4 regions of the Cytobacillus sp. FSL R7-0680 genome follow, and region 3 is predicted to be linked to each of the others. Evidence: riboswitches for the same ligand, from Rfam matches in the RefSeq annotation. Region 3 holds a riboswitch; each other region holds the start of a gene.
The links. Region 3 has a riboswitch for S-adenosylmethionine ahead of MKY26_RS18050 (bifunctional homocysteine S-methyltransferase/methylenetetrahydrofolate reductase). Riboswitches for the same ligand answer to the same signal wherever they lie in the genome.
Positions count from the first base shown of each region.

Region 1 (7,754 bases), 3.2 Mb from region 3:
CTCTTCGCTGTTAGTATTAATTCCATCGCTTTTGTTTCACCAATTAAGCGAGGAAGCCTCTGCGTCCCTCCTGCTCCAGGAATAATAGCTAGACCTGTTTCAGTTAAGCCTACCTTAGCTACATCCGCCGCAAATCTAAAATCACAACATAGAGCAAGCTCTAAACCGCCACCAAACGCAAAACCATTAATAGCTGCAATCGTCGGCTGAGGCAACTCTGCAATCATATTAAAAACGTCCCCCATTTTATATAGGTTTCGCCTTACTTCCTCATCGGTAAGATTTCTTCTTTCTTTTAGGTCTGCACCAACACTAAATGCACGATTGCCAGTCCCAGTTAAAATAACTACTCTCACCTCTGGGTTTGCTCGAACATTTTCTACTTGCTGTTGTAACTCAATTAACGTTTCATAATTAAATGCGTTTAACGCATCAGGACGATTTAATTTTATTGTAGCAATATAATCGTTGATATCTAATTGAATTTGTTCCATACTCTAGCTCCTTTTCTTTTTTAAAAAATATTCATAACAATATTCGCCACTAAATCATGAAAACCCTTTCAAATATAAAACAAAGCCATTCACCTTAAAAAATTACATAGGAAAAACTAGCCTTCCCTATGAAGAAAAGCTAGTTACCTTCTTTATAAACCTTTAATATAGTTATCTACGATTTTGTTAAAAACATCAGTTTCCTCTAGAAAAGGGCAATGACAACTTTCCTCAAATATATGCAGCTTTGCATTCGGTAAAGCATTTAAAAGATGCTTGCCTGCCGCTACTGGTATCAACTTTTCTTCCTTACCAAAGCATAGAAGTGTGGGAATGTCGTAATCGGGTAGAGAGCTACGATAATCAACGACTGATTGATCAAACAGAATGGCACTTGCAACGGAAGCAGGTAATCTTGTCGTTTCTTCAAGCATCCAATCTAGCTCGCTTAGACTTAATTCTTTTTTAAACATTAGTGGAATGAAACCTTTTAAAAAGGCTTTTTGGTCTCTTTGCACTTCTCTCATAAAACTAGTTAAAGTCTCCATATCAAAGGCGCCTATTGAGAAATCAGGCCATTTAAAATCGGAGGCAAGTTCATCTACGATTACTGTCGATTTAATATGTTTATCACCAAATAACTTTAAGTACTCCCATATGACAAATGCCCCCATCGACCAGCCAACAAGGGTCACATTCTCTAGTTTTAAATTTGTGATAAATTGTCTAATATCTTCGGCATACTGTGCAATGGTATGGCCATGATGGATTTTTTCTGATTGACCATGTCCTCGTAAATCTGGTATTAACACACGATAATCAGTCTTAAAGTATTCTATCTGCTTTTCAAAGAATCGACCACTCATCCATACACCATGAATAAAAATGACTGGTTCACCATTACCTACATCTTCAAAATAAATACTTGTACCGTCACTTAATTTCATTATTGTCACATCATCAACCTCCATTTTAAAAAATTCAATAATAATATATTCTATGCCTCAATCTATAAAAGTAGTGGCAAAACAATAGCTAAAATTTATCTTCTCTTATTTATTATACAACTCTAAATTTTATAAAAATATTGTATCTCAAAGTTTTTTCAAACAATTAAAGGAGCCGAACAAACAGGAGTTGTTCGGCAAAAAATATATTTTCAGTTATTTTAGTTGTAACTCCTTTATAGACAATAAAGAATGCAGACGATTTAATTCTTTATCTAATCTTTCCTTTACATGATTTTCGACAATAAAACGATGTTCTTCTGTTCTTTCAATCTCTTTATCTAAAACATATACACCCTGAAGGACTGTTTCTGCTCCTAAACTGGATATAACTGGTTTCAATGCATAATCAATCATAAGTAAATGTCCGAATGAGCCCCCTATCACAAGCGGTAATACAGATTTATCAACGAAGCCTTTTTGAGGTAATAAATCCAAATAAGCTTTTAGTACACCTGTATAAGAGGCTTTAAATACTGGTGTTAATATAATTACAGCATCTGATTTTTCTACTTTTTCATTCGCTGCGATAATTGCTGGGCTATCAAATTTTGCATGAATTAAATCTTCAGCAGGTAGCTCCCTTACTGTAATTTGCTCATATGGCACGCCCTTTTTGTTTAAAAAAGCAATCGCTTCTTGCTCTAATCCGTTTAAACGGGAATTGTTTGATGTGCTTCCCGATATGATTACAACATTTGTCATCTTCAGACGCCTCCTATTTTGTAACTGTCAACTTACTAAATTTTTTACCATAATGATGCTCTGGCAAATGGTCATACCCAAATAAATTCTTTCTTAAAGTACCTTCTTCATACTCTCTTCTTACGAGCCCCCTATCTTGTAGGATTGGAATGACATGCTCAACGAACTCTTCGAATGTACCTGGAGTGACGGCATATGCAACGTTAAACCCGTCAACTCCTGTCTCTTCTTTCCATCCTTCTAATTGATCAGCAACAGAGTGTGCTGTACCAACAGCCACTTGACCCATCCCGCCAACACCAACAAATTTGGCAATGTCATCGACCGTCCAACTCTTTGTAGAATCTATATTCGTAAATGTTTCAACGATTGACTGAATGGCGTCATTTTTAACGTACTCGATTGGTTGATTTGCTTTATACTCTGAGAAGTCGATACCACTCCACCCCCCAAATAACGCTAATGATCCTTCATAACTAGCATGGTTTTGATAGTCCTCATACTTAACTCTAGCATCTTCCTCTGTTTCACCGATAATAGGCGTGACGAGAGAGAGAATCTTTACTTCACTGGGGTCTCTCCCCTCCGCTCTTACTGCTTCCCTAATTTTATCGACTATTACTTTACCGGCTTCTTTTGTGGGCACACTTATAAAGACCAACTCTGCATGTTTAGCAGCAAACTTTCTCCCTCTTGTAGATGCACCCGCTTGAAAAATAACCGGTGTCCTTTGCGGAGAAGGTTCACATAGATGTGCACCTGGCACCTTAAAATATTTCCCTTCATGGTTAATATCGTGAACTTTACTTGGATCTGTATAGAGCCCTTTTTCCTTGTCTAAAACCACTGCGTCGTCTTCCCAGCTTTGTTCCCACAGTTTATATGTGACATCTAAATATTCATCAGCTATCTCATAACGTTCATCATGGCTGATTTGTTGATCTAGTCCTATATTTAGTGCGGCACTATTTAAATAAGATGTGACAATATTCCAACCTATTCTTCCTTTTGTTAAATGATCGAGAGTGGACATCCTCCTTGCAAATACATATGGATGTTCAAAACTAGTTGAAACCGTTAGACCAAACCCTAAATGTTTTGTTACTTGCGCCATTATAGGAACAACGAAAGCAGGATCATTAACTGGCACTTGTACCCCTTGTTTAACCGCTGCTTCTCTAGAATTTTGATAAACATCATATGTACCAAGCACATCTGCCAGGAAAATGGCATCAAAACGTCCCTTTTCAAGTACTTGAGCCAAATGTGTCCAATATGATATGTCTTTATAAGTGGAAGATTGATCATCCTTATGTGTCCATAGTCCTGGTGATTGATGCCCAGCGCAGTTCATATCAAAAGCATTGAGGTACATTCTTTTCGCGGTCATTTTTAATTCTCCTTTAGTGATCATATTTTATAAAAAACTCATCAAGTGCTTTACTTAAACCACCTTTTCCAAATTTGATTCTCGTTTTATTGTTTCGATTTTCAATTTGATTCGAGGCAAAATCCAAAAACGCGATGACGAACAGTCTCCTAACAATTATTGAATGCAACCCTTTGTCATAAAGCGATTGTTCAACCGTATGGAAGATTCCTTTATTAATATTAAAAGATTGACAACACCATCTAATAAAGTGAAAGTCAGGTAGATTCAAGTACATGCAGCCTGATAGGTTTTTAGCTACATTGGGTGCTTGATTACTAATTGTTGACTGCATGTAACTCACTCCTTTTCATTTGCTCCATTCCATCATTTTTTATTTTGTTGTTTCTTTTTCAGAGCAAATCGTTTCTTCTCGGTAATGTCAATTTGGGTAATATCCCCTTCGTGTACAGTAATGGTGACACAACCATATTCGAGTTCCTTTAATGTTGTGAGAATGGTATGAATTTTATCTTGATCAATGTGTTTTTCCATAAAATTCTCCTTTATGGGACTTATTTTAGTCTTTTTACAAGCTCCTCTATTTCTGTAAGTGTTAACTGTTCTAATTCATGTCGCTTGAACTTTATTTCATCTATAGTAAGCATAAGGTTGATTAAGGTTTGTTTTCTCTTTGCTATCGCTTTTTGTAAAAACTTAGCCAACCTCTTTCCCCCCCCACTCGGTGTTCTTTTTTTCTTCATTCATCGTATCTAGAAATTCTGTTGTATCCTGAATAATTTTGGTCTGATCATAATCCATGGATGCTACATGGTATGAGTTGTAAAGGACTCGAAGCCATTTATGATCTGTTTGAATTTCGATAAAAATACGATCTGTATTCTCTGGAGGTACAACATGATCATGGATAGACTTAAAGCATAATATTGGGCAATGAATTTGAGATAAACTTTTTCCTGCGTCACTCATTACCTTTTGTAAAGAGTGAACTGCTTTTACCGGAATATTATCGTAAGTAATTTCATGTATAGTCGGATTTTTGATATCTGGGCTACCTTCGTCAATATAGTGTTTCTCATCGTAATATCTTAAATACTCGTAATCTGGTAATGTCAGTGCAGTATTAATTAGGATCAGTCCATCTAGCTCTCCATATTTCTTAGCTAACAACAGCGCTAATGCACCGCCCATAGATTGACCTAAACAATAGACTTGTTTGCACTTCTCCTTTAATTGCTTATAAGCTGTAACAACATCATTGAACCAATCATCATAACCATATAACTCTAAATCTCTGCTTTTTGTTCCATGTCCCGTGAGCCTTGGGGCATGAACAGTAAAACCCCTATTTGCAAGTTCCGCACCCAAGTCCTCAATGCTCTGCGGTGTTCCAACAAAGCCATGAATGAGGAGAATACCAATGTCCCCACCTTCATAATAAAAAGAATCTGCACCTGGTATAACTGTTGATTCTACTCTTTTCATTTTTTCGTCCTCCTTTATATTGCAACATTTTGGTGGACAATGGTTGACTACCATTGCCGATTTTTCCCGTTGATGTAAATCTAGCTGCACTACTGCCTTTGGAGGTCCAATCAGCTACTTTAATTCCAACTTAACAAATAGGTTTAATCAGTTTAAAAACAGCATTTGTATAGAGGAGATCATCCCTTGGTGATTAAATCATGCAAAATAAAAAACCTCTTCTGACAAGAAGAGGTTAAAGTTCCGTTCTTTATCTCTCCTTATCTTTCAAGCAACAGCTTGCTGGAATTGGCACAGTGCAATAAATTGCCTGTTGCCGAGGCTTCAAAGGGCCAGTCCCTCCACCTCTCTGGATAAGAAAAATCATATTAAATTTTATATCATTTACTCTATAATATTTATCAATATTTGTCAATTATTTTTTAAAAATTAAGATGATTTACTCATTCGCCCATCCATTCTGGCTTATGAAAACCTTTAAAGTTTTCTTCAATTACTTTTGCAAATTCCTCCGACTCTATGGCTTCAATGATATCCTTTGCCATTTGGGCGTCCTTATCTTCTTTACGAACAACAATCCTATTTTGGATTTCCTCAGGAATTTGATCCCGATAAATTGCTGTTGTTAAATCTAATCCTGCAGCAACCGCAAAGTTACCATTAACAGCAGCAAGATCAACTGATTCAAGAGACCTTGGCAGTTGGGCTGCATCTACTTCATGGAATTTCAAATTTTTCGGGTTAGATAATACATCATTTACTGTTGCATTGACTGGGTTTATATCATCTTTCAATTCTATTAAACCAGCATCACGCGCAACTGTTAATCCTCTCGCTAAGTTTGTAGGATCATTAGCAATGGCCATCGTGCTGCCATCTTTCACTTCTTCAAGGGAGTTGAATTTTTCTGAATAAATACCAATTGGAGCTGTAGGAACAGAAATAATATCTACTAGATCCATCCCTTTTTCAGTGTTAAAATTCTCTAAGTACACTTTATGTTGAAATAAATTACCATCCAAATCTCCACTATCTAAAGCAATATTCGGTTGAACATAATCATTAAATTCCTTTACTTCTACTTTGTACCCTTTTTCCTCAAGTAGTGGTGCTACACCTTGCTCAAGCATATCACTATAAGGAACTGTCGCCCCTAAGACCATCTCTTTCTTTTCTTCGCCGGATGAACCTGATGTCCCACATGCACTTAAAACAGTGCAACAAGTCAGTACAAAAAATAATAACCAAACTTTTCTCATACCCTTCACCTCTTATTTTAATTATTTATCTTTTCACCTTTACGATATTTACTTCCTGGATGACCACTCGGTAAAAGGGGCGAGCCATGAGTAAAAAGCTTTTCTCTTAACGTACCCTTTTTGTATTCCTTTTTATATAAACCACGTTCTTGTAGAATCGGAATAACAAGCTCAATAAAATCTTCCAAATCTGCTGGCGTTACTAAATGATTTAAATTAAAACCATCGACACCAGAGGCTTCAAACTGATATTGAATTTGGTCTGCTACTTCTGATGGATTGCCGACAATTATATTGTCTCTATCTAATCCTTCTAGTTTTGAAATCGCTTCTTTAATCGATAGTTTTTTCTTCGCATCTTTCGTTAATGAAGCAGCTTTATAATGCCCATGCTCTGTAGCTTTAAATTCAAATGGGTTATCTAACTCATCCTTTGTAAATTCCGCAACATTATAACCGCTTGCGCCCCCAAACTGTGCTTTCGCTGCATCTGCACTCCATAATTGGTTGTATTCAGCAAATTTCTCTTCCGCTTCTTCAGTTGTCTTACCTACGATGACTGTTAGGAAAGTGAATATTTTAATATCTTCCGGATTCCTGCCATATTCTTCCGCTTGTTTTCGAATATCCTCTGTATAATGTCTTACTCTTTCAGGTGTTGGCCCACCTACAAATACACATTCTGCATGTTTTGCTGCAAAAGCACGTCCTTTAGGAGAAGTCCCTGCTTGATATAAAACAGGTGTTCTTTGTTGTGACGGTTCTGTTAAATGCGGTCCTTCGACATCAAAATATTCTCCTTTATGGTGAATTTCATGGATTTTCTTACGGTCGATTAATACCCCTTGTTCTGTATCTTCTATCACTGCTCCATCTTCCCAGCTTGATTCCCACAGTTTATAAACGACATCCATATATTCATCGGCAATTTCATAACGCTTATCGTGTTTGATCATATCTTTGAAACCAAAATTTCTTGCTGCATTAGGAAGATAAGAAGTAACGATATTCCATGCCACTCTTCCTTTTGTCAAATGATCTAATGTGGAAAACCGTCTTGCCTGCCCAAAAGGTGGCTCATATGTTGTACTCACCGTTAATGCAAATGACAGATGCTCTGTCACTGCTGCCATAGCAGGGATGACAAACGCCCCATCATTAACAGGAAACTGTAATCCATCGTTAATTGAAGGTTCTTTACTTTCTTTATACGTATCATAAACACCTAATACATCCGCAAAAAAGACAGCATCGAATTTTCCCTTCTCGAGTGTTTTGGCTAATTCCATCCAATAATTAATATCTTTATAGGCACGATGTCGTTTGGAATCTTTATGCTTCCATAGCCCATGAGAATTGTGCATTGCACTTGTCATTTCAAATGCATTCAATATCATTTGTTTTTTATAACTCA
Region 1 is NZ_JBBPAO010000001.1:391,746-399,499, reverse strand. Features, by position in the region: gene MKY26_RS02020 (enoyl-CoA hydratase-related protein) at 1-494, opposite strand, end outside; gene MKY26_RS02015 (alpha/beta fold hydrolase) at 647-1,450, opposite strand; gene ssuE (NADPH-dependent FMN reductase) at 1,658-2,206, opposite strand; gene MKY26_RS02005 (LLM class flavin-dependent oxidoreductase) at 2,220-3,596, opposite strand; gene MKY26_RS02000 (hypothetical protein) at 3,610-3,930, opposite strand; gene MKY26_RS01995 (YezD family protein) at 3,963-4,130, opposite strand; gene MKY26_RS01990 (hypothetical protein) at 4,151-4,300, opposite strand; gene MKY26_RS01985 (alpha/beta hydrolase) at 4,293-5,081, opposite strand; SAM riboswitch class I at 5,339-5,441, opposite strand; gene MKY26_RS01980 (MetQ/NlpA family ABC transporter substrate-binding protein) at 5,525-6,340, opposite strand; gene MKY26_RS01975 (LLM class flavin-dependent oxidoreductase) at 6,358-7,754, opposite strand, start outside.
Region 1: linked by a shared signal. The riboswitch ahead of MKY26_RS01985 (alpha/beta hydrolase) and the one ahead of MKY26_RS18050 (bifunctional homocysteine S-methyltransferase/methylenetetrahydrofolate reductase) in region 3 are both predicted to bind S-adenosylmethionine.

Region 2 (7,754 bases), 1.1 Mb from region 3:
AGTTCTTTTGCTTTTACATTATATGCATCTTGGTCTGGCCAAGTTTTGTTAGGCAATAGTACTTCATCTGGAACACCAGTTACATGTTGAGGAATTTCTAAACCGAATACTTGGTCAGTTACTGTCTCAACAGAATTTAGTTCGCCTTCTAGAGCAGCTTCAACCATTGCTCGTGTATAAGCAAGCTTCATACGGCTTCCTACACCATATTCTCCACCAGTCCAACCAGTGTTTACTAGGAATACTTTCGCGTTATGCTCGTCAATTTTTTTACCAAGCATTTCTGCATACTGTTGAGCTGGTAATGGTAAGAATGGTGATCCAAAACAAGTGGAGAAAGTCGCTTGTGGTGAAGTAATACCACGCTCAGTACCAGCCAGCTTAGAAGTGTATCCACTTAGGAAGTGATACATTGCTTGTTCTTTATTCAATTTAGAGATTGGAGGTAATACACCAGAAGCATCAGCTGTTAAGAAGATAATAGTATTCGGGTGACCTGCAATACTCGGGTCAACAATATTGTCAATTGCTTGTAATTGGTAAGCCGCACGCGTGTTTTCCGTTAGCGTATTGTCCGCATAATCTGCTACGCGTGTTTCTTTGTCTAATACAACATTCTCAAGTACAGCGCCAAAACGGATGGCATCGAAAATTTGTGGTTCTTTTTCACGTGTAAGGTCGATACACTTCGCATAGCAGCCACCTTCAATGTTGAATACTCCATTTGGAGACCAGCCATGCTCATCATCACCGATTAAACGACGGTTGGGATCAGCTGATAATGTTGTTTTACCAGTTCCGGAAAGGCCAAAGAATAAAGCAACATCACCTTCGCGGCCAACATTGGCTGAACAGTGCATAGGGAGAATTCCATTTTCAGGAAGCATGTAGTTCATAACAGAGAAAATAGATTTTTTCATCTCACCAGCATACTCAGTACCACCAATAAGTACAATACGGCGTTCGAATGAAACGATGATAAAAGTTTCTGAAGCTGTACCGTCAACTGCTGGGTCTGCTTTGAAATTAGGTGCTGAAATAACTGTAAATTCAGATTCGTGATCTAATAAATCTTCTTCTGTAGGACGAATAAACAATTGGTGTGCAAAAAGGTTATGCCAAGCATATTCATTAATTACTTGGATTGGCATACGGTGTTTTTTATCCGCACCAGCAAATCCTTTGAATACGAAAACTTCTTCTTTCTCTTTTAAGAAAGCAATCACCTTGTTGTATAAGTTATTGAAGACTGCTTCAGAAATTGGTTGGTTCACACTTCCCCAGTCAATTTTATCTTTAGAGCTTGCTTCTTCAACAGTATATTTGTCTTTAGGTGAACGACCTGTATACTTACCTGTTGTCGCGCGAATTGCACCGGTAGATGTAAGAACACCTTCGTTTCTGTTTAATACTTTTTCAACTAGTTGCGGCACAGATAATTGAACTTGGATGTTTTCGCCTTTTAGTAAATCATTTAACTCAGTTATCGATACAGAATTCATCTGATGAATACCTTCCTTTATATAATATTATTTAAGAGATATGCATCTCAGTCGCTATTTGTGATTATTTCTTCAAAAATAGTATAACACATTTATTCATTCAGTCTATACTATATAAATCATTTTTATATAATTAATGAAATTGTCACAAATACAGGCAGTATTCATTATAAATAGCTTTTGCAAATTTAAAAAGGATAATCAGCAAATTTAATGTAATTTTTATATATATTAAGGAAAAAGAACGGTATGATCTTAACTAAAATTATCCGTTATCAAAACTAAAGTTTATAGAGTCGGATATGACAATTTTTACATTGAATTGTTAATGAAAAACATTTGACTATATTCCATGTGTAAGTTATGATGAATCCTTGAACGGATACTCTCTTATCCCGAGCTGGTGGAGGGACAGGCCCTATGAAACCCAGCAACCTGCCAACTACATTTTCATGAGCAAAGGTGCTAACCTGATGCAAGGATTTATTACTCACTATCCTTGAACGATAAGAGTGAAAGGCGCGAATCATTTTGCTTCAACCTTTTCACTAAATCAGAGAAGAGGTTTTTTTTCATGCTTTTTAACATGATGTTGGCGAATACGAGGAGCGGCTTTTGGAATGTACTATTTATGTATGGGAAAAAGACCAACCATTTTATTCTCAATATTCCAAGTTAGCGCATAGGTTATTAAGGGTATGAGATAAACATTGGCCCATAAATAATGAAGATTCAAATAAGGGAATGAGTTCCGTATCAAAAATAAAGACTATAATAAAGTCTTATTGATTCGATAAATAAGGAGGAAGTCAGATGTCAACAAAACGTAGATTGTTTACTTCTGAATCAGTAACTGAAGGTCATCCGGATAAGATCAGTGACCAAATATCTGATGCAATATTAGATGCTATTTTATCACAGGACCCAAATGCGAGGGTTGCTGCGGAAACGTCTGTTACTACAGGTCTTGTATTGGTTGCAGGAGAAATCACTACATCCACATATGTAGATATTCCAAAAATCGTTCGTGAAACCATTAAGGAAATTGGTTATACACGTGCAAAATATGGCTTTGACTCTGAAACATGTGCTGTATTAACTTCTATTGATGAACAGTCAGCTGATATTGCTATGGGTGTAGACCAAGCATTAGAAGCGCGTGAAGGACAGATGACTGATGCAGAAATTGAAGCCATTGGTGCTGGAGATCAAGGTTTAATGTTTGGCTTTGCATGTAATGAAACAAAAGAGCTTATGCCATTACCTATTTCATTAGCTCATAAACTTTCTCGCCGTTTAGCTGAAGTAAGAAAAGAGGAAATCTTACCTTACCTTCGCCCAGATGGTAAAACACAAGTAACAGTAGAATATGATGAAAACAACAAACCTGTACGTATTGATACAATTGTTATCTCTACGCAGCACCATCCAGAAATTAGTTTAGAGCAAATTCAACGCAATTTAAAAGAGCATGTAATTAACCCAGTTGTTCCTACTGAATTAATTGATGAAAACACAAAATACTTCATCAACCCAACAGGTCGCTTCGTTATTGGTGGACCTCAAGGTGATGCTGGCTTAACTGGTAGAAAAATTATCGTTGACACATACGGCGGTTATGCACGTCACGGTGGTGGTGCATTCTCTGGTAAGGATGCAACGAAAGTTGACCGTTCAGCTGCTTACGCAGCTCGCTATGTGGCAAAGAATATCGTTGCTGCTGGACTAGCTGACAAAGCGGAAGTACAATTAGCATATGCAATTGGTGTTGCTCAGCCGGTATCCATCAGTATTGATACATTTGGAACTGGAGTAGTATCTGAGGATGTTTTAGTTGAAGTTGTTAGAAACAATTTTGACCTCCGTCCTGCTGGCATTATCAAAATGCTTGATTTACGCCGTCCGATTTACAAGCAAACAGCCGCTTATGGACATTTTGGTCGTACAGATATTGATTTACCTTGGGAGCGCACAGATAAAGCGGAAGAATTGCGTAAGGAAGCTTTAAAATAAATTAGAAAATTATGGCTGTAGAAAACTCCTTTAATGAGTTTTCTACAGTTTTTTTATGTGGAAAAGGGGCTATCGTTAAATTTTAATAAACGTACAATTGAGCCAAAGCGATTAGCTCGTACATCAAGAAGTGGAATAGCCAAAGATAGAAGAGTAAAAGTCGTTTTTTTAGATATTACAGTAGCAAATAAATATAATATTTTAAGCCCCCTAATAATGGACAAAAACCCTTAAGGAAACGATTTCATATAAAATTAAAATAATTGTCATCTTTTCGTCTTAAATTGAGGGTAAAGAATAAACATCCTTAAGTATATGAAGAAGTAAACATGAACATACTGCCTAGCATAAATCATTCCATTTTTTTTTCGAAAGGTGAAACTTTTTAAAATAACTTATCGTCTATACAAGGTATGGGAAAAAATACAAACTAGATGAAATAAAAAGTAGGTGACGTACATAATGTGTGGTTTTATTGGTTGTATACATGATCAAGCACAAAAAGTACAAGAAGCAGATAAGCAATTTGAGAATATGAATAACATTATTACTCATCGTGGACCAGATGATTCAGGATATTATCGTGCAGACCATATCCAATTTGGCTTCCGTCGATTAAGTATTATAGACATTGAAAGTGGTCATCAACCACTGACTTATGACAATGGTAAATACTGGATTATTTTTAATGGAGAAGTTTATAACTATGTTGAACTACGTGAGGAATTAATCAATAAAGGACTAACTTTTGAAACTAATTCGGATACTGAAGTGATTATTGCTTTGTACAGTTATTACAAGGAGAAGGCGGCAGAAAAGCTGAGAGGTATGTTTTCCTTCGTTATTTGGGATAAAGAAAAGCAAGAAGTTTTTGGAGCGAGAGATCCTTTTGGAATCAAACCATTCTATTATTTTGAAGATGGTGAAACCACTTATTTTGCCTCTGAAAAGAAAAGTATTCTGTTGGCATTAAAAAACGATGTCATTAATTATGATGCTTTGCAGTATTATATGACTTATCAATTTGTACCTGAACCGATGACAATGTCGGTGGGTATAAAGAAACTTGAGCCAGGTCATTATTTCAAGAAGAAAATCGGTGGATCTATGCATATCCAGCGTTATTGGAAAGCACATTTCCAACCTGTACAAAAAGAAGAATCTCAGTTTATTAAAGAGATTCAAGATGTTTTAACTGACTCAGTTAAAATGCATATGCGCAGTGATGTACCCGTAGGTTCGTTTTTATCCGGCGGGATTGATTCTTCTATTATTGCATCCATAGCAAAACAGTTTCACCCTAATATTAAAACGTTTTCAGTAGGTTTTGAAAGAGATGGTTTTAGTGAAGTGGATGTGGCTAAAGAAACAGCTGAAAAACTAGGTGTTGAAAATATAAGCTATATCATCTCTCCAGAAGAATATATGCAAGAAGTTCCAAAAATTATGTGGCACACGGATGATCCATTAGCGGACCCTGCTTGCGTTCCACTTTACTTTGTCGCAAGGGAAGCAAGAAAACATGTAACGGTGGTATTATCAGGCGAAGGTGCTGATGAATTGTTTGGTGGATATAATATATATCGTGAACCACAGGACTTGGAGATTTTTAGTAAAATGCCTTCGGCAGGAAGAAAGTTATTGCGTACCCTTTCTCGAATCATGCCAGAGGGGATGAGGGGTAAGAGCTTTATTGAACGAGGAACGACGCCAATGGAAGAACGCTACATTGGCAATGCGAAAATGTTCTTAGAACATGAAAAAAGAGAATTATTGCAGGTTTATAATGAGAAGAATGATTTTAAAGATATTACCCGTCCATTATATGCTGAAAGTGCAGCCTATGATGCGGTTAATCAAATGCAGTATATTGATATTCATACTTGGATGCGCGGAGATATTCTTTTAAAAGCAGATAAAATGACGATGGCACATTCATTAGAATTGAGGGTACCATTCCTTGATAAAGAGGTCTTTAATGTGGCTTCAACCATCCCAACTCATTTAAAAACGTCTCATCAAACAACGAAATATATCCTTCGTAAGGCAGCGGAAGGTATTGTGCCAGAACATGTGTTGAATCGTAAAAAGTTAGGCTTCCCGGTCCCTATCCGTCATTGGTTAAAAGATGAGATGTATGATTGGGCGAAAACGTTAATTAAAGAAAGTCATACAGATTATTTAATTAATAAAGAGTATGTAGTAAACTTACTTGAAATGCATGCACAAGGAAAAGCAGATTATAGTAGGAAAATCTGGACGGTACTTATGTTTATTGTGTGGCATGATGTGTTTATTGAAAAGAAATATGATTTTGAAAAGCAATTTATTTCAGAAACAACAGCACACCTTTAAGTCAACAACTGTGAAAAAGAATGAAAACCCGAACTGAGTTCGGGTTTTCTTGTTGTTAAAGTAAAAAAATTCTAAATGTCTTAACTGTACTTTACTAATTTAAATAAGTAATTGCCTGCCTGCCCATTTGTTCCCAACCGGCCTGGAACTCTTTGATAGGTGCTTTCTTATTTTTTATATTAGAGAAGGGGTCATTAAAGTATATATATTGTTCATCGTATCCAGTCACTAAAACGGAATGTTCTTTATACGTAATGTCAATTACGCCGCTTGGTGTGTGCCATGTCTGAAAATAAGCATCAGGCAGTTCATTGTATTTCGTATTAATGATCACCCAGACAGGCTTCTCATTAGAGAGATGTGTTTTGATTGACGAAAAGTCATCACCAGTAAAATCATGAATCTTCTCTGGTAAATAGTTTTCTGCCAGCTCTTTAATAGGCGTATGGTAAACACCGAGACCTCGATTGTTAAAAGAGTACATATCGCCAATAAAACCGTCATTGGGGTGACCATAATAAATCTTGCCATCTTTTTTTTCAAAGGTTGCAGGGTTTTTCCTAATTTCTTTAGCTAAAGTCATTTTATCCACAGTTACGCCTGCGTGGTTGAGTAACATCGCAAGGCTTGTAACCTCACATCCGCGAGGGAGTTCTGGAAATTGTGATATGACCGGAATGTCTAATAATACTTGTTGTTTTATTTTTACGATAAATTCTTCATTGTTTGTTCCTTCCGCCCATTTGTTCTCTCGGAAAAGGGCAGCATCAGCGTGTTCCGTTGTTGCTTTCGGAGAAGGAAGAAGGAAGATTAAAATAAGAAGAAGGATAAGCAGTTGTTTAGCACCATTTTTTAGCAGTTTAATAAATAAATAAACTAACAAAATTAATGCCATTCCAATAATAAATTTCAACAATTACACCACCTAAATAATGTCTTCCACTTATTATCGGCGATTGAGCAGAATTTATCAGAAGTTATTGCCTTTCTTTTTTTAGTGCTTTGTAATACTGCCCTTTCTCAGCATATTCTCGTATAATCCGTTCCATATCCTTTTTATCATCGTCATTTAATTCACGCACTACTTTTGCTGGACGACCAAATGCTAAAGTGTTTGGAGGGATGATTTTACCTTGAGGAACAAGACTACCTGCTCCGATAAATGCACCTTCACCAATTTCTGCTCCATCTAAGACGATAGAACCCATGCCAATTAATGCTTTTTTTCTTATTTTACAACTATGTAAGATAACTTGGTGTCCAATTGTTACTTCATCTTCCAGGATGAGTGGGTTATTAGGGCTTTGGTGAAGAACTGAATTGTCTTGTATATTCACTCTTTTTCCAATATAAGTGGGTGCAACATCACCGCGGATGACTGTATTGAACCAAACGCTTGATTCTTCGCCAATTTCTACATCACCCGTAATAGTTGTATAATCAGCAATAAATACATCATCAGCAATTTTGGGTTGTTTGTCATGAAAAGGATAAATCATTGTTATCATAGCTCCTTTTTACCTTAGTCAATTTAAAATGACTGTTTTCTAGCCATTCTGTTCTTTTTTAATATTATATCATGGAGAAATCATGAGAAATCGTGAAGATTTTTAAAAGGTAGGATATAATAAAGGGTAACAAACTTGAACGAAACAGAATTGTTTTTAGGAGGATCAGACGATGTGGAAATGGGAAGCTGAGGGTGAGGCAAAAGGTGTGATTGTGATGGTTCATGGGGCAATGGAACATCACGGCAGGTATGGTTGGTTAATAGAAATGTGGAGAGTATCAGGATTTCACGTTGTTATGGGTGACCTTCCGGGTCAAGGAATGACGACTAGATCACGAAGAGGGCATATTGATTCTTTTCAAGAGTATCTTATT
Region 2 is NZ_JBBPAO010000001.1:2,483,613-2,491,366, reverse strand. Features, by position in the region: gene pckA (phosphoenolpyruvate carboxykinase (ATP)) at 1-1,502, opposite strand, end outside; SAM riboswitch class I at 1,890-2,015, shown strand; gene metK (methionine adenosyltransferase) at 2,316-3,515, shown strand; gene asnB (asparagine synthase (glutamine-hydrolyzing)) at 3,978-5,870, shown strand; gene MKY26_RS12295 (C39 family peptidase) at 5,965-6,783, opposite strand; gene MKY26_RS12290 (gamma carbonic anhydrase) at 6,848-7,369, opposite strand; gene MKY26_RS12285 (alpha/beta hydrolase) at 7,551-7,754, shown strand, end outside.
Region 2: linked by a shared signal. The riboswitch ahead of metK (methionine adenosyltransferase) and the one ahead of MKY26_RS18050 (bifunctional homocysteine S-methyltransferase/methylenetetrahydrofolate reductase) in region 3 are both predicted to bind S-adenosylmethionine.

Region 3 (7,754 bases):
TTCCAATTGACGAGCAATGTTTTCCGCTACTAATTTCGCGTCGATGTCAGCTTTTTTGATTTCAAGAATATTGATGTGAACACGTTTGCCAGTAAGTGCGTTAAGTGCTTTACGCAACGCCTCTACCTCAGTACCACCTTTACCGATAACCATTCCTGGTTTTGCAGTATGGACTGTGATATTTAAGCGATTAGCTGCACGTTCGATTTCTACTTTAGAAACAGATGCATCGCTTAAGCGTTTTGTGATGTACTCACGAACTTTCAGGTCTTCGTGTAAAAGATCAGCGTAGTCTTTACCTGCGTACCATTTTGACTCCCAATCACGGATGACACCGATACGCAAACCGACTGGATTTACTTTTTGACCCACAGATTATCCCTCCTTCTTTTCTGATACAACGATTGTGATGTGACTTGTGCGTTTGTTGATTGCGCTAGCACGACCTTGTGCGCGTGGACGGAAACGTTTTAAAGTTGGTCCTTCGTCAACAAATGCTTGCTCAACTACTAAATTATTAACATCCATTTCGTAGTTGTGCTCTGCGTTAGCTAGTGCAGATTTTAATACTTTTTCTACGATTGGAGAAGCAGCTTTTGGAGTTAAATTTAAAATCGCTACCGCTTCACCTACTTGCTTACCTCGAATTAAATCTACGACTAAACGAGCTTTACGAGGAGCAATACGAACTGTTCTTGCAACAGCTTTAGCTTGCATTATAATGCCCTCCTCTCATTAACGTCTTGTTTTCTTATCATCATTACCATGGCCTTTGTATGCACGTGTTGGAGCAAATTCTCCAAGCTTGTGGCCTACCATATCTTCAGTAACATAAACAGGCACATGTTTGCGACCATCATACACTGCGATAGTGTGTCCGATGAATTGTGGGAAGATCGTAGAACGGCGAGACCAAGTCTTCACTACTTGCTTGCCATCAGTTTCATTTAACTTTTCGATCTTTGTCATTAAATGTTCGTCAACAAAAGGTCCTTTTTTTAAGCTGCGACCCATGATTGAACCTCCCTTCGTGATTGTTCTACGGCCCGTCTTTGGAACCGTAGTTCAATCCCGTTATTTTTTACGACGACGTACGATAAATTTATCAGATTGATTGTTTTTCTTACGTGTTTTGTATCCAAGAGTTGGTTTACCCCAAGGAGACATAGGTGATTTACGACCGATAGGAGCTTTACCTTCACCACCACCGTGTGGGTGATCGTTAGGGTTCATAACAGATCCACGTACAGTTGGGCGTTTACCTAACCAACGAGAACGACCGGCTTTACCGATGTTAATCAATTCGTGTTGTTCGTTACCAACTTGACCTACAGTAGCGCGGCAAGTAGCAAGAATCATACGAACTTCACCAGAGTTTAAACGTACTAATACGTATTTACCTTCTTTACCAAGTACTTGTGCACTTGTTCCAGCAGAACGTACCAACTGTCCACCTTTACCAGGTTTAAGTTCGATGTTGTGGATTACAGTACCCACAGGAATGTTTGTAAGTGGTAATGCATTACCTACTTTGATATCTGCTTCAGGACCAGACATTACTTCTGCGCCTACTTTAAGAGTCTTAGGAGCTAGGATGTAACGCTTTTCTCCATCTACATAATTAATTAGTGCAATGTTAGCTGAGCGGTTTGGATCATACTCGACTGTAGCAACGCGACCTGGTATTCCATCTTTGTCACGTTTAAAGTCGATGATACGATATTGACGTTTATGACCGCCGCCTTGATGACGAACTGTCAACTTACCTTGGTTGTTACGGCCACCTTTGCGCTTTACTGGAGCAAGCAAAGATTTTTCTGGTTTGTCTGTAGTGATTTCTGCGAAATCAGATACCGTCATGCCGCGACGACCATTAGAGGTAGGTTTGTATTTTTTAATCGCCATTTCATTTCCCTCCTCTTCTTGTTAGAAATTAAGCTTCAAAGATTTCGATTTCTTTGCTGTCAGCAGTTAGTTTAACAATCGCTTTACGGCGTTTGTTTGTATAACCACCGAATTTACCCATGCGCTTGAATTTACCTTTGTAGTTCATGATGTTCACTTTTTCAACTTTTACATCAAAGATTTCTTGAACAGCATCTTTAACTTGAGTTTTATTAGCTCTTACATCAACTTCAAAAGTATATTTTTTGTCAGCCATGATGTCAGTAGAACGTTCAGTGATAACGGGGCGCTTAATGATATCGCGTGCATCCATTATGCAAGCACCTCCTCTACTTTTTCGACCGCTTGCTTAGTCATGATCAATTTATCATGATTTAAAACGTCTAATACGCTGATTCCGTTAGCAGTAACAACTGTTACTCCAGGGATGTTACGAGCAGATAATGCTACGTTTTCATCGATGTCTGCAGTTACGATTAATGCTTTAGAATCTACAGAAAGACCTTTAAGTAGACCTTTAAAGTCTTTTGTTTTTGGAGCTTCGAAAGATAGTGTTTCTAATACTAGAATGTTCTCTTCCGCAACTTTAGTAGATAACGCTGATTTGATAGCTAAGCGACGAACTTTTTTAGGTAATTTATAGCTATAGCTGCGTGGTACAGGACCAAATACAGTACCGCCTCCGCGCCATTGTGGTGAACGAATTGAACCTTGACGAGCACGACCTGTGCCTTTTTGACGCCATGGTTTACGTCCTCCGCCAGCTACTTCAGAACGAATTTTAGTTTTATGAGTTCCTTGACGTAGAGAAGCTCTTTGCATAATAACAGCTTCAAACATCACGTGGTTGTTTGGCTCGATACCAAAGATTGAGTCGTTCAGCTCAATATCGCCAACTTGTGAACCACTTTGGTTTAATAATGCAACTTTAGGCATTCTTACTTCCTCCTTTCCGGGTTATTACTTTGCTTTAACCGCACTTACTAGTTTTAGAAGCGCTTTTTTAGAGCCAGGTACATTACCTTTTACTAATAGAAGATTGCGTTCTGCATCTACTTTTACGATTTCAAGGTTTTGTACTGTGATTTGTTCTCCGCCCATGCGACCAGGTAATAGTTTACCTTTAAATACGCGGTTTGGAGCAACAGGACCCATTGAACCTGGGCGACGGTGGTAACGTGAACCGTGTGCCATTGGTCCGCGAGATTGTCCGTGGCGTTTAATTGCACCTTGGAAACCTTTACCTTTTGAAATTCCTGTTACATCAATTTTTTCACCTTCAGCGAAAATATCAACTTTGACTTCCTGACCAACTTCATACTCAGCTAAGTCAGCTCCGCGTAATTCGCGAACGAAGCGCTTAGGAGTAGTATCAGCTTTAGCAGCGTGTCCTTTTTCCGGTTTGTTTGAAAGCTTTTCGCGTTTATCTTCAAAACCGATTTGGATTGCTTCGTATCCATCAGTATCAACTGATTTCTTTTGAAGAACAACGTTTGGAGTAGCTTCAACCACTGTTACCGGGATAAGATCACCGTTTTCAGCAAATACTTGAGTCATACCAATCTTTCTTCCTAAGATTCCTTTGGTCATTTCAGTCACACCTCCTAGATTGTTTTAATGTATTAATTAAAGTTTAATTTCGATATCAACACCAGATGGTAAGTCTAAACGCATTAATGAATCGACTGTTTGTGGTGTTGGATTAATGATGTCGATTAAACGTTTGTGTGTACGCATTTCGAATTGCTCACGAGAATCTTTATATTTATGCACCGCACGAAGAATTGTGTAAACTGACTTTTCAGTTGGCAATGGGATTGGACCAGATACAGCCGCACCAGAGCGTTTTGCAGTTTCAACGATTTTTTCAGCAGATTGATCAAGAATTCTGTGATCATAAGCTTTTAAACGAATACGAATTTTTTGTTTTGCCATTATTTTCCCTCCTTTTCGCCTATTTTCATATAGACATTCTCCGTGAAAATTTCCCACACACTCGCCATGGCAAAGCGGCCGGGTGTGTCAGCAACCTTTCACTTCATCGCAGTCAAAGACCAACATTGTCTATTATACAGAAAAGACATAACAAATGCAACTATTGATTGCGTTTCTCTCTGTTCTGCACACTTTTAACATTATAACTGCTGTTAATAGTGTTTTCAAGTATATCTTCCTCTTTACATCATTTTCTAAAAAAACGCTTATTTAATTACTTATTTTTAAATTTTCTAAATTTTTATTTGACAAACATAGACTCATTCATGTAAATTTTAGTCAATAAAATATTTTTTATTTCTTATCATGAGAGGTTGAGGGATAGGCCCGATGACACCTCAGCAACCATCAATAGTGAACATTATTGAAAAGGTGCTAATTCCTACAAGCTATACGCTTGAAAGATGAGAAGATGACTATGATAATAATAGGCCTTCTTCTTGAGGGCCTTTTTTATTTTCTCTTTGGCTTCTCATCCATTGAATTCAACAAAATATGAATTGAAGGAGTGAGACCTTTGAACTTCCTTGAAAAAATGAAGAACCAAGTATTAATTGCTGACGGTGCGATAGGAACACTTCTTTATTCTTATGGTACGGATACATGTTTTGAAGAGTTAAACCTCTCAGCACCGGAACAAATTCAGCACATTCATCAAGCCTATCTCCATGCAGGTGCTGATTTAATTCAAACAAATTCCTATGCTGCGAATTATTTAAAATTGAAACGGTATGGCCTAGAGGATTCAGTCAAAGAGATTAATAGTGCGGCTGTAAAACTGGCACGATCTAGTATTCAACAGCACCAGGCATATGTGCTTGGCACAATTGGAGGTGTACGAGGATTAAACCCCCTCTCTATTCCTCTAGATGAAATTAAACGTAACTTTCGTGAACAGCTATACTGCTTATTGTTAGAAGGCGTAGATGGGCTCCTTCTTGAAACATATTATGATTTAGAAGAATTAGAAACGGTTCTCTCTATTGCCCGGAAAGAAACGGATATACCTATAATTGCCCAAGTGTCTTTACAAGAAATCGCTATATTACAAAATGGGACGTTAATTAATGACGCCTTAAAAAGGTTAGAAGCTAAAGGGGCAGATGTTGTCGGGGTAAACTGCCGTTTAGGTCCACATCATATGTTAGAGACACTCTCCTCCGTTGAATTACCTCAGCACGCGTTTCTCTCTGCATATCCTAACGCGAGTCTACCGGCCTATATCGATGGTACGATTCAATATAAGGAGAGTGAAGACTATTTTAGAAAATCAGCGAAGTCCTTCCTTAAGCAAGGTGTTCGACTGCTTGGTGGTTGCTGCGGAACGACACCTGGCCATATTAAAGCATTTGCAGACGAAGTTAGGCATGCTGTACCAATTATTGAAAAACAAGTAACAAATAAAAGGAAACCTAAAATAGAGAGAATTACAATCGAACGCACCAATACCCCGTTAGAGACACTTGTACAAGAAAAACGCACCATCATCGTCGAACTAGACCCACCTAAGAAGCTATCAACTGCTAAATTTTTTGAAGGTGCCAGAGCCTTAAAAGATGCTGGGGTTGATGCAATCACACTCGCAGATAACTCTCTTGCGACACCACGAATCGCAAATGAAGCCCTAGCACATATCATCCAAAAGGATACAAACGTTCGACCACTTGTCCACCTCTCCTGTAGAGATCGAAACTTAATCGGCTTACAATCACATCTCATGGGTCTTCATACATTGGGGTTGCATGATATTTTAGCCATTACAGGGGATCCGGCAAGAGTTGGTAATTTCCCAGGCGCTTCATCTGTGTTTGATTTATCTTCCTTTGAATTAATAGAAATGATTAAACAATTTAATGAAGGAATTTCCCCTTCAGGTTCTGAACTTGGTGAAAATGCCGTCTTTTCTGTCGGGGCAGCATTTAATCCTCATGTCAAATCCTTAGACAAAGCTGTTGCCCGACTTGAAAGGAAGATAAAAGCAGGCGCTGATTATTTCGTGTCACAGCCAGTGTTTTCAGTAACACAACTATTAGAGATTCATGAGGCAACAAAGCATCTGTCCGCACCTATTTTCATCGGAATGATGCCACTGATTAGCAGCAAAAATGCAGAGTATCTTCATAACGAAGTGCCTGGTATCAAGATTACTCAAACGACCCGCGACAGAATGGCTAAAGCGGTTAACCCTGTTCTAGCTGAGAAAGAAGGCTTATTAATTACAAAAGAGTTGATCGATGCAGCCTTAGAACTCTTTCAAGGCATCTACCTTGTTACCCCCTTCCTTAGATATCAACTTACAACCGAGCTGACCAATCATATTAGAAGAAAAGATCAACAGATGAAGGAGCATCATTATGTCAAAAGTAGCCATCACTAAACAAATGACGGAAAAGATTTTAATCATGGATGGAGCAATGGGTACCATGCTACAAGAAGCCCACCTAACTGCAGATGACTTTGGTGGTGAGGATTTAGAAGGTTGTAATGAACACCTCACACTTACGCGACCTGAATTGATTCAATCAATTCATGAAGCTTATCTTTCGGCAGGGGCAGATATAATTGAAACAAATACATTCGGAGCGACGCGTATCGTTTTGGAAGAATATAATATTGGGCATTTAAGTGAATTATTAAACCGCAGAGCGGCTGAAATCGCTATAAAAGCAGCGCATAAATACGACAAGCCTAATCATCCGCGATATGTAGCAGGATCTATGGGACCAACTACTAAGACATTAAGCGTTACCGGTGGAACAACTTTTAAACAATTAGTCATGGATTATCGTACACAAGCCATAGGACTCATTGACGGTGGTGTAGATTTATTATTAATAGAAACAAGCCAAGATCTCCTTAATGTAAAAGCTGCTTTCCTAGGGATTAAAGAAGCCTTTCATCACACAAAGAAAGAACTCCCTATAATGGTATCAGGGACAATAGAACCGATGGGCACCACTTTGGCAGGGCAAAACATCGAAGCGTTTTACATTTCAATAGAGCACATGAAACCAATAGCTGTTGGACTCAACTGCGCAACTGGACCGGAATTTATGCAAGAGCATATTCGCTCTCTAGCACAACTCTCTTCAACTGGGGTTAGCTGTTATCCTAATGCAGGCTTACCAGATGAAGACGGTTGTTATCACGAAACAGCAGAATCTCTATCTACAAAGCTTTTGGATTTTGCCACACAGGGCTGGGTGAATATCGTTGGTGGTTGTTGCGGTACCACACCAGCGCACATCACAGCAATCAGTCAAGCATTAGCCCATGTACCACCCCGTCCCATTACTAAAAAGAGACAGCATAAACTATCAGGTATTGAACCCCTTACCTATGATGAATCTATTAGACCGATTATGGTTGGTGAGCGGACAAATGTCATTGGCTCAAAGAAATTCAAACGGTTGATTAATGAAGGAAAGTATGAGGAAGCATCGGAAATTGCTAGAGCCCAAGTTAAAAAAGGAGCAAGCGTCATTGATATATGCCTTGCTGACCCTGATCGTAATGAGATAGAAGATATGGACCATTTTTTAGCTGAAGTAACGAAAAAAATCAAAGTTCCCCTAGTCATTGATTCAACTGATGATGAAGTAATCGCCAAAGCTCTTACCTACTCTCAAGGTAAAGCTATAATCAATTCGATTAACTTAGAAGATGGTGAGGACCGATTCACCTTTGCTGCAAAGCTTATCCATCAGTACGGAGCAGCCATTGTTGTCGGTACCATTGATGAGGAAGGCATGGCCATCACAGCTGAAAACAAGCTAGTCATAGCTAAACGGGCCTATCATATCCTCGTTGAGCAGTATCAAGTACCTCCAGAGGATATTATCTTCGACCCCCTC
Region 3 is NZ_JBBPAO010000001.1:3,628,128-3,635,881, reverse strand. Features, by position in the region: gene rpsC (30S ribosomal protein S3) at 1-372, opposite strand, end outside; gene rplV (50S ribosomal protein L22) at 376-717, opposite strand; gene rpsS (30S ribosomal protein S19) at 736-1,014, opposite strand; gene rplB (50S ribosomal protein L2) at 1,075-1,905, opposite strand; gene rplW (50S ribosomal protein L23) at 1,934-2,218, opposite strand; gene rplD (50S ribosomal protein L4) at 2,218-2,841, opposite strand; gene rplC (50S ribosomal protein L3) at 2,866-3,495, opposite strand; gene rpsJ (30S ribosomal protein S10) at 3,532-3,840, opposite strand; SAM riboswitch class I at 4,199-4,311, shown strand; gene MKY26_RS18050 (bifunctional homocysteine S-methyltransferase/methylenetetrahydrofolate reductase) at 4,418-6,277, shown strand; gene metH (methionine synthase) at 6,255-7,754, shown strand, end outside.

Region 4 (7,754 bases), 3.6 Mb from region 3:
AATTCCAATAGCTGGCGCCCCTCTTACTTTCAACTGAATAATTGCCTCAAAGACATCTTCAATGGTTTCGAGTTCTATCCATCTTGTTTGATGGGGTAATAAGGTTTGATCAAGAATTTTCAATCTACCTTCTTGCCATTCAATTGGTGTTGGTATACTCATGATGTATACGCCTCCAGTTCCTTAAGAAGTTGCGAGATTGTTACTATGTTTTTGCGATTAATAATCAAGGATGAACCTAATTGAATCGTTGCCTTCTTCACATATAATCTAATTGAACTATCTTCTATTCCATCAAGATCCTTCACATGCGACAATCCGATTGTTCTCCGAATTAATTCACACCCTACTACTCCGATAGCATCTTTAAATACTTTAGCTAGAAAAGACTCTAGAGCGCCTGGTACTTTCGTAAAAGGATTAACAACAGAATTTTGCCAAGCTTCTGAAAAATATTGAGAAAACACATCCCATACTTCTTCTATCTGTTGAAGAATAACGATTCTATCGTTTTCGTTTCGTACAAGTACTTGGAAAATGAGATGGGCAATATATTGACCGACATCAAATCCAATCGGACCATAAAAGCCGAACTCAGGATCGATCACCTTCGTCTCACTCTTACTCGCAAATATACTCCCTGTATGTAGGTCACCATGTAGTAAGCTCTCTGCTTCTGTGAGAAAAGCATATTTTATTTTGGCTACTTCAAGTTTCAACTTGTCATTAGCCCATAGTTGCTGAACCACTTCAGCCAACTCAGCTTCAAAATCATTCGTTTCCACATCAAAAAATGGATCGGTGAATACTAAATCCTCAGTGATTTTACATAGTTCAGGATTTGAAAATTTAGCGACCAATTTCTTTTTCTCAAACGGATGAAGAGCAAAATCTGAAGTTGAAAACAATGTCTTTGCTAAGTACTCACCAATATGAGCTGATAAATTCGGATAATGATCCCCTTGAATCAATCCGTCTCTTACAATTGTCAAATGGGAAAGATCCTCCATCACAGTTAATGCTAGCTCTTCATCTGATGCTAGTACTGCTGGGAGGAGGTGAGGAACGAATTCACCATGCTTCTTAAGCACTTCTGCCTCCAGTTTTGCACGTTTAAGTGTTAGAGGCCAGCTTTCTCCGACTACTTTTGCATAAGGGAGTGCTTGCTTAATAATTACACTTTTATGATTAGAAGTAATACGGTAAACATAATTCAAATTACCATCACCAATCTCTTCCACCGTCATTTTTTCATCCGGTAAAAACAGTTTTAAACTCTTCACGTATTCACACGCTGATTCCTCTGTCAAAGCGCGATAACCTATATTATCTAAAACAGCCATATCTCTTCCCCCTTATTTCTTTATTTATCTGTGGCACAAAACAGGGGTGACTACATGAAGAGATGTAGTCGGACCTGCTTTGTCATTACAGAAACAAAAATGCCCCTTTCCTGTACAGAAAGAGGCATTCGTCATTACGATTTTGCCTCTCATCTTTCAGAATAACTTCTGAATGGAATTAGCACCGTGCCTTACATTAGGCGCAGAAATTCTCTAGCTGCGCCTCGTTTCACAACGATATTACGGTCGGTTGCTGGGTTTCATCGGGCCATATTTCCCTCCACCTGCTCTTGATAAGAGTATAAAAGATTCATTTTTTGAAATATCTTGAGCAAATACTAGCACCGATTATAAAAAAGTGTCAATCTTTTTTTTAAAACTTTTCATCTTTTTAAGGAAAAGAATTTTGTCATATAACGTAAAAAATTCTCTGTTGACAGATAAAACACCTGGTGACATAATACAATTGTGCAAAAATTTAAAACGATAATCATAAATTTTCTTATCAAGAGCAGGCGGAGGGACGAGCCCGATGAAGCCCGGCAACCGATTCTAAATGAACACGGTGCTAATTCTTGCAGCAATCATGCTGACAGATAAGGAGAAGGTTCTATCACTGCGAACTAACCCTCTTCTTATTGATTAAGAAGAGGGTTTTTTATTGTCAATGTTAATTCGAAATCATCAGGGAGGGTTCTCATATGGGAGATGTAATTGCAACTTATCAAGTATACGCAAGACCCGGTTCATTAGAGAAAAAAGCAGAGGATATCGCTTTAGGATTAACGATAGGCTCGTGGACAGCGTTACCATTACTTGAGCAAAAACAATTACTAAAACATAAAGGCAGAGTCACTGCACTACAAGAATTTTATGATGATGAACATCCCAATCGATTCGGTGAAGTAAGGTGCGAAATTAGTATCGCCTACCCTACATATAATTTCACATTTGATATTCCAGCAATCTTAACAACTGTATTTGGAAAGTTATCTCTAGATGGTGAAGTAAAATTATTAAATCTGGAATTTGATAATGAGGATCTTTCCCGTTTTCCTGGACCAAAATTCGGTATAAAAAATATAAGATCGAAACTAAATATTCAAGACCGCCCATTACTTATGAGTATATTTAAAGGCATTATCGGCAGGGATATTCACTTTTTAAGAGAACAGTTAAGAGACCAGGCTATGGGGGGCGTTGATATTGTAAAAGATGATGAAATTCTTTTTGATGTCAACATCTCTTTTGAAGACCGAATTATCGCAGGTAAAGAAATACTAGATGAAGTCTATGAAAAGACTGGAAAAAGGACACTTTATGCAGTCAATTTATCTGGGAGAACAATGGATTTAGTAGATAAAGCAAAACATGCGAGCGAATTAGGTGCGGATGCATTATTATTCAATGTTCACACTTACGGTCTAGATATGCTCCAAACACTAGCTGAAAACAATGAAGTGCAGTTACCTATCATGGCACATCCTGCATATAGTGGGGCCTATACTTCTTCAAACTTCTATGGTGTGGCTCCTGATTTATTACTCGGTAATCTTACTCGCTTAGCAGGCGCAGATTTCTCTTTATTTCCTTCTCCATATGGTTCTGTTGCCATGGAAAAAGAAAAAACCTTAGCTATCGCTAGACAGTTAACCGAAGAAAATGGCTTGAATCAGGCATTCCCGGTCCCTTCAGCAGGCATTCATCCAGGTTTAGTGCCGTTGCTTTATCATGACTTTGGCAATGATTGTATAATTAATGCTGGCGGCGGGGTCCATGGTCATCCTGAAGGAGCAGCAGCTGGCGTGAGAGCTTTTAGGCAAGCCATTGATCACGTCATACAACAAAATACTCATCGTGCAACAAAAGCGCAAGAATTAGAAGCAGCATTAGCAAAATGGGGAGGTACGTCATAAAAGATGACAAAACCAATGATTTTTTGTGATTTCGATGGAACAATTACGAATAACGACAACATTGTAAAGATTATGGAGCATTTCGGTCCTATTGAGGCAAAACAGATCAAGGAAGATATTTTAGCTCAAAATATCTCTATCCAAGAGGGTGTTAAAAATCTCTTCTCACTTTTACCAACAAGTAAAAAAGAAGAGATTATCCATTTTGTATTAAATAGTGCAGAAATTCGTGAAGGATTTTCAGCTTTTGTTAGATATACACATGAAAACGGTATCCCTCTTTATATTGTTAGTGGTGGGATTGACTTTTTTTTAGAACCAGTACTTGAACCTTATGGGCCATTTACGAAAGTATTTTGCAATCACGCAAGCTTTGCTTTAGAAACAATAGATATTCACTATCCACACCAGTGTGATGAACTATGTTCTTCACAAGGTTGCGGCTGTTGTAAACCAACCATTATTAGAAAACACTCTTCTCCTGAACACTTTAATATTCTTATTGGAGATTCGATTACAGACTTTGAAGCAGCCAAAATAGCAGATGCCGTACTTGCTAGAGATTTCTTAATTCAAAAATGTGAAGAAACTGGTATTTCTTATACACCTTTCGAAACCTTCCATGATTGCATTGAATACCTCGATGAACTAGTTGGTGCGAAATCATGACAACGTATGAAACAAAGTGGGATACATTAGCTGATATTAAAGATGAATTAGCAGCCAGAGATTGGTTTATGGGTACTAGTGGTAATTTATCCATTCGCGTAGATGAAAACAGCTTTTTAGTCACTTCAAGCGGACTTGATAAAAGAAAGAGAACAGCTAATGATTTTTTATTAGTAGACTTAGAAGGAAAGCCCCTAGAAAACACGTCATCTAAACCTTCAGCTGAGACTTTATTACATTGTGAAATTTATAAGAAAACGTCATCAGGAGCAAGTCTTCATGTTCATACAGTTGCTAATAATGTTATTTCTGAGCTTTTCTATCAAGAAGGTGTAGTATCTTTTCAGCATCAAGAGTTAATTAAAGCATTTGGACTATGGGGAGAAGATGATATACTCACCATCCCGATCATTCGCAATGATGCGGATATCCCTACATTAGCGGATCACTTTTCTGCTTACGTCAGCAAAGAGAAAGGTGCAGTCTTAATTCACAACCACGGGATTACTGTTTGGGGAGTCGATGGGTTTGAAGCGAAAAAATTATTAGAGGCTTGCGAATTTTTATTTCAATATAAATTATCTCTTATTCAATTAAAAGGAGGCGTTTTACATGGCCATTATTAAATTCAAAAACGAAGAAAAAGTGATTACTGATCAACAAGAGGTATCTACATTTTTAACTGCACAAGAAGTCATCTATGAAAATTGGAACATTGAGCAATTAGAAGTGACATTACACGAAAAATACGATTTATCTGATGATGAAAAGCAAGCCATACTAGATGCATTTTCAACTGAAATCAAAACCATTTCTGAAAAGCGCGGCTACAAAGCTGCAGATGTTATTTCACTTTCAGACAGTACGCCAAATTTAGATGAATTATTAATTAACTTTCAAAGAGAACACCATCATACCGATGATGAAGTCCGCTTCATCGTAAGTGGGCATGGAGTCTTTATTATCCAAGGAAAAGATGAATCGTTTTTTGAAGTCCATTTAGATCCAGGTGATTTAATTTCTGTACCCGTAAACACGCGCCACTATTTTACTTTATCTGATGATCGAAAAGTTGTTGCTATTCGCCTCTTTGTTACACCAGAAGGTTGGGTACCTGTTTACGAGAAAGAAAAATTGAACGCTTAATATCAGGGAGGCTCCTTCATAATCGGGGGCCTCTCCTTATTTCTCTAAATAATAGATAAAAAATTCGCTCCATTCTCCACTATCAAATGAAAATTGAGACTGTTTCTCTTCATATTTAAAACCAATAGATTCTGCTAAATGAATGGAGGCGAGGTTATCACTATCAATATGTAATTCTATTCTTTCAGGTTGTAAATATTCAAAAATAAAAGGTATGATCGTTACTACGCTTTCTTTTCCATATCCTTTTCGCCAATATTGATTGTGAATTGCATAACCAAGTAGTACTAACTCCTTGCCATTCCTCTGTGTTCGATACAATTCTATTATTCCTATATGTGCACCATCATTTTCTCTAAATATACCAAACTCAGATAATTGCCAGGCATCATCTTGCTTGCTCCATTGCTCGATTTTCTTCTTGAATTTTTCTTTAGTATAAGCAGGTAAATCTTGTGGGCGTCCTTCATCATGACGTGATTGCGATACTAAACGGTTCTTTAATCCCGCTATCCAAGCTTCGTAATCTTCATACATATACGATCGAATGACGAGACGGTTACTTTTCAACTGCATGTCTTTCGCTCCATTCTATCAGAAATTAGGACCGCCTTTTTATAAGTTATTGTGAGTAGATACTATATGTGTACAAGTACTCTTCCTCTCGTTTCTCCTTTTAAAAGCAATGGCAAGACATGCTCAACTTCACTCAATGAAACTTCTTGAAAAATAAACTGATCAAACGGAAGTTTATCACTTTCTTCCGCTAATAGTTCCCAAGCTTCTTTCCTCATCTCCATTGGACAAAAAACGGAATCAACTCCCAAGAGACTCACCCCACGTAAAATAAAAGGAAAAACCGTCGTAGGTAAATTCGTTCCAGCAGTTAAACCACTAACCGCTACGGCACCCCCATATTGAATTTGGCTTAACAAGGATGCCAATGGCTCTCCACCGACAGGATCAACCGCTGCTATCCATTTTTGCTTGCTTAATGCGCTTATCTTCCCATCATACACTTCTTCCCTTGTAATCACTGAAGAAGCTCCTAAGTTCATTAAGTAATCACGTTCATTCTTCTTTCCAGTGCTTGCAACGACCTCATAGCCACGGTTAGCTAACAAGGCAACGGCAAAACTCCCAACGCCACCAGTAGCCCCAGTAACTAACACCTTCCCACTATTTTCAGTTAGACCATTCTGTTCTAATTTTAATATGGAAAGAGCCGCTGTTAATCCAGCTGTGCCAATCGTCATTGCCTTCTTTAATGTAAGTCCTTTTGGAAGTGGCAGTACCCATTGTGCAGGTACTTGTGCATATTCACTATACCCCCCGTATCTGGATACACCAATTTCATAACTCGTAGCAATGACTTCATCACCTTTGGAAAAATCAGGATGTTGAGATGAAACAACGATGCCCGCTAAGTCAATGCCCGGTACCATTGGATAGTCTTTAACGATATTTCCATTAGGTATACTAGCTAAACTGTCCTTATAATTTACTCCGGAGTATTTTACTTGAATTAATACTTCTCCTGCAGGTAAATCCCTTACCTCAAGTTGACGCAACTGGATAGAAAAATCTTTATCATCTTTATCTACAACTATTGCTTTAAAACTCATTACTCTTCCTCCACCCTTCCCTTTAACTTCTCAAATTGGCTTCATTGACCCTATACTCATTTCTACTTCATACATGGCAATCGCTTTTATCACGGCTTCTAAATGCTTATCAACGTAAATTTGTTCCTCAACTTTTGTTTATGCGCCAGCATGAAATCTCCTTTTTCAGACATAGCAACATCCCCTCTTTTGCCGTTCTTTCACACTCATTCCCGTTCCTTAAAGCATGAAACCATTCAAATTAGTTTTATTCGTTTGTTTAAACCCTGATTCCTTGTCCTACAAGGGATTCACTCAATATTATTTTAATTCCAAAACTAATATACCGTGTACTTCTTCAATTTCACCTATTGAAGACAAATTTCACCCCACTGTTAACTTTTTTATTAGATGTCATCATTAAAGCGTCGTCTGTTCTATGCTCCATCTCCAGAAGTGCTCGATTAGTTGGGGATCACTCGCCCTTTTAGAGACATGGGCTTTTTTCTTGTCAATATAGTACTCACCTGATATCCCTTCTACATCCGGACTCGTGGCTAAATAGATGGCCGTTTCCGCCCCTTGCTCTGCTGTTTTAAAAAATGGCACCAGTAATTTTACCACTTTGCCACCAAATCCTGTTTCTCTATCCACACCTATGTTTGTTGCAACAGCTCCTGGATGAAGTGCATTCACTGTCACATTTGTGTGTGCTAATCTTTCATGTAAACCTTTCATAAATAATAAATTGGCTAGCTTCGATCTTCCATAACCTTTTGCTACATTAAAACCCTTTTTAAAAAACGGATCTGCAAAATCCATTTTCCCCCATTTATGAGCACCGGAAGATACAATGACAATTCTTGCAGTAGCCGAAGCCTTTAAAGCTGCTAATAATTGCTTGGTTAAATGGAAATGACCGAGATGGTTTACCCCTAACATCATCTCAAATCCATCAACTGTTTCTTGCCTTTTTATTGTCACTACACCTGCATTATTGATTAAAAGATCTAAATGATGATACTTACTAAAAAAGGTTGCCACAAAATCATCGATGCTTTTGATAGAACTTAAAT
Region 4 is NZ_JBBPAO010000001.1:13,316-21,069, reverse strand. Features, by position in the region: gene mtnA (S-methyl-5-thioribose-1-phosphate isomerase) at 1-162, opposite strand, end outside; gene mtnK (S-methyl-5-thioribose kinase) at 159-1,343, opposite strand; SAM riboswitch class I at 1,490-1,643, opposite strand; SAM riboswitch class I at 1,843-1,946, shown strand; gene MKY26_RS00120 (2,3-diketo-5-methylthiopentyl-1-phosphate enolase) at 2,045-3,259, shown strand; gene MKY26_RS00115 (2-hydroxy-3-keto-5-methylthiopentenyl-1-phosphate phosphatase) at 3,263-3,928, shown strand; gene MKY26_RS00110 (methylthioribulose 1-phosphate dehydratase) at 3,925-4,554, shown strand; gene MKY26_RS00105 (1,2-dihydroxy-3-keto-5-methylthiopentene dioxygenase) at 4,541-5,074, shown strand; gene MKY26_RS00100 (GNAT family N-acetyltransferase) at 5,111-5,650, opposite strand; gene MKY26_RS00095 (acrylyl-CoA reductase family protein) at 5,713-6,699, opposite strand; gene MKY26_RS00090 (SDR family oxidoreductase) at 7,099-7,754, opposite strand, start outside.
Region 4: linked by a shared signal. The riboswitch ahead of mtnK (S-methyl-5-thioribose kinase) and the one ahead of MKY26_RS18050 (bifunctional homocysteine S-methyltransferase/methylenetetrahydrofolate reductase) in region 3 are both predicted to bind S-adenosylmethionine.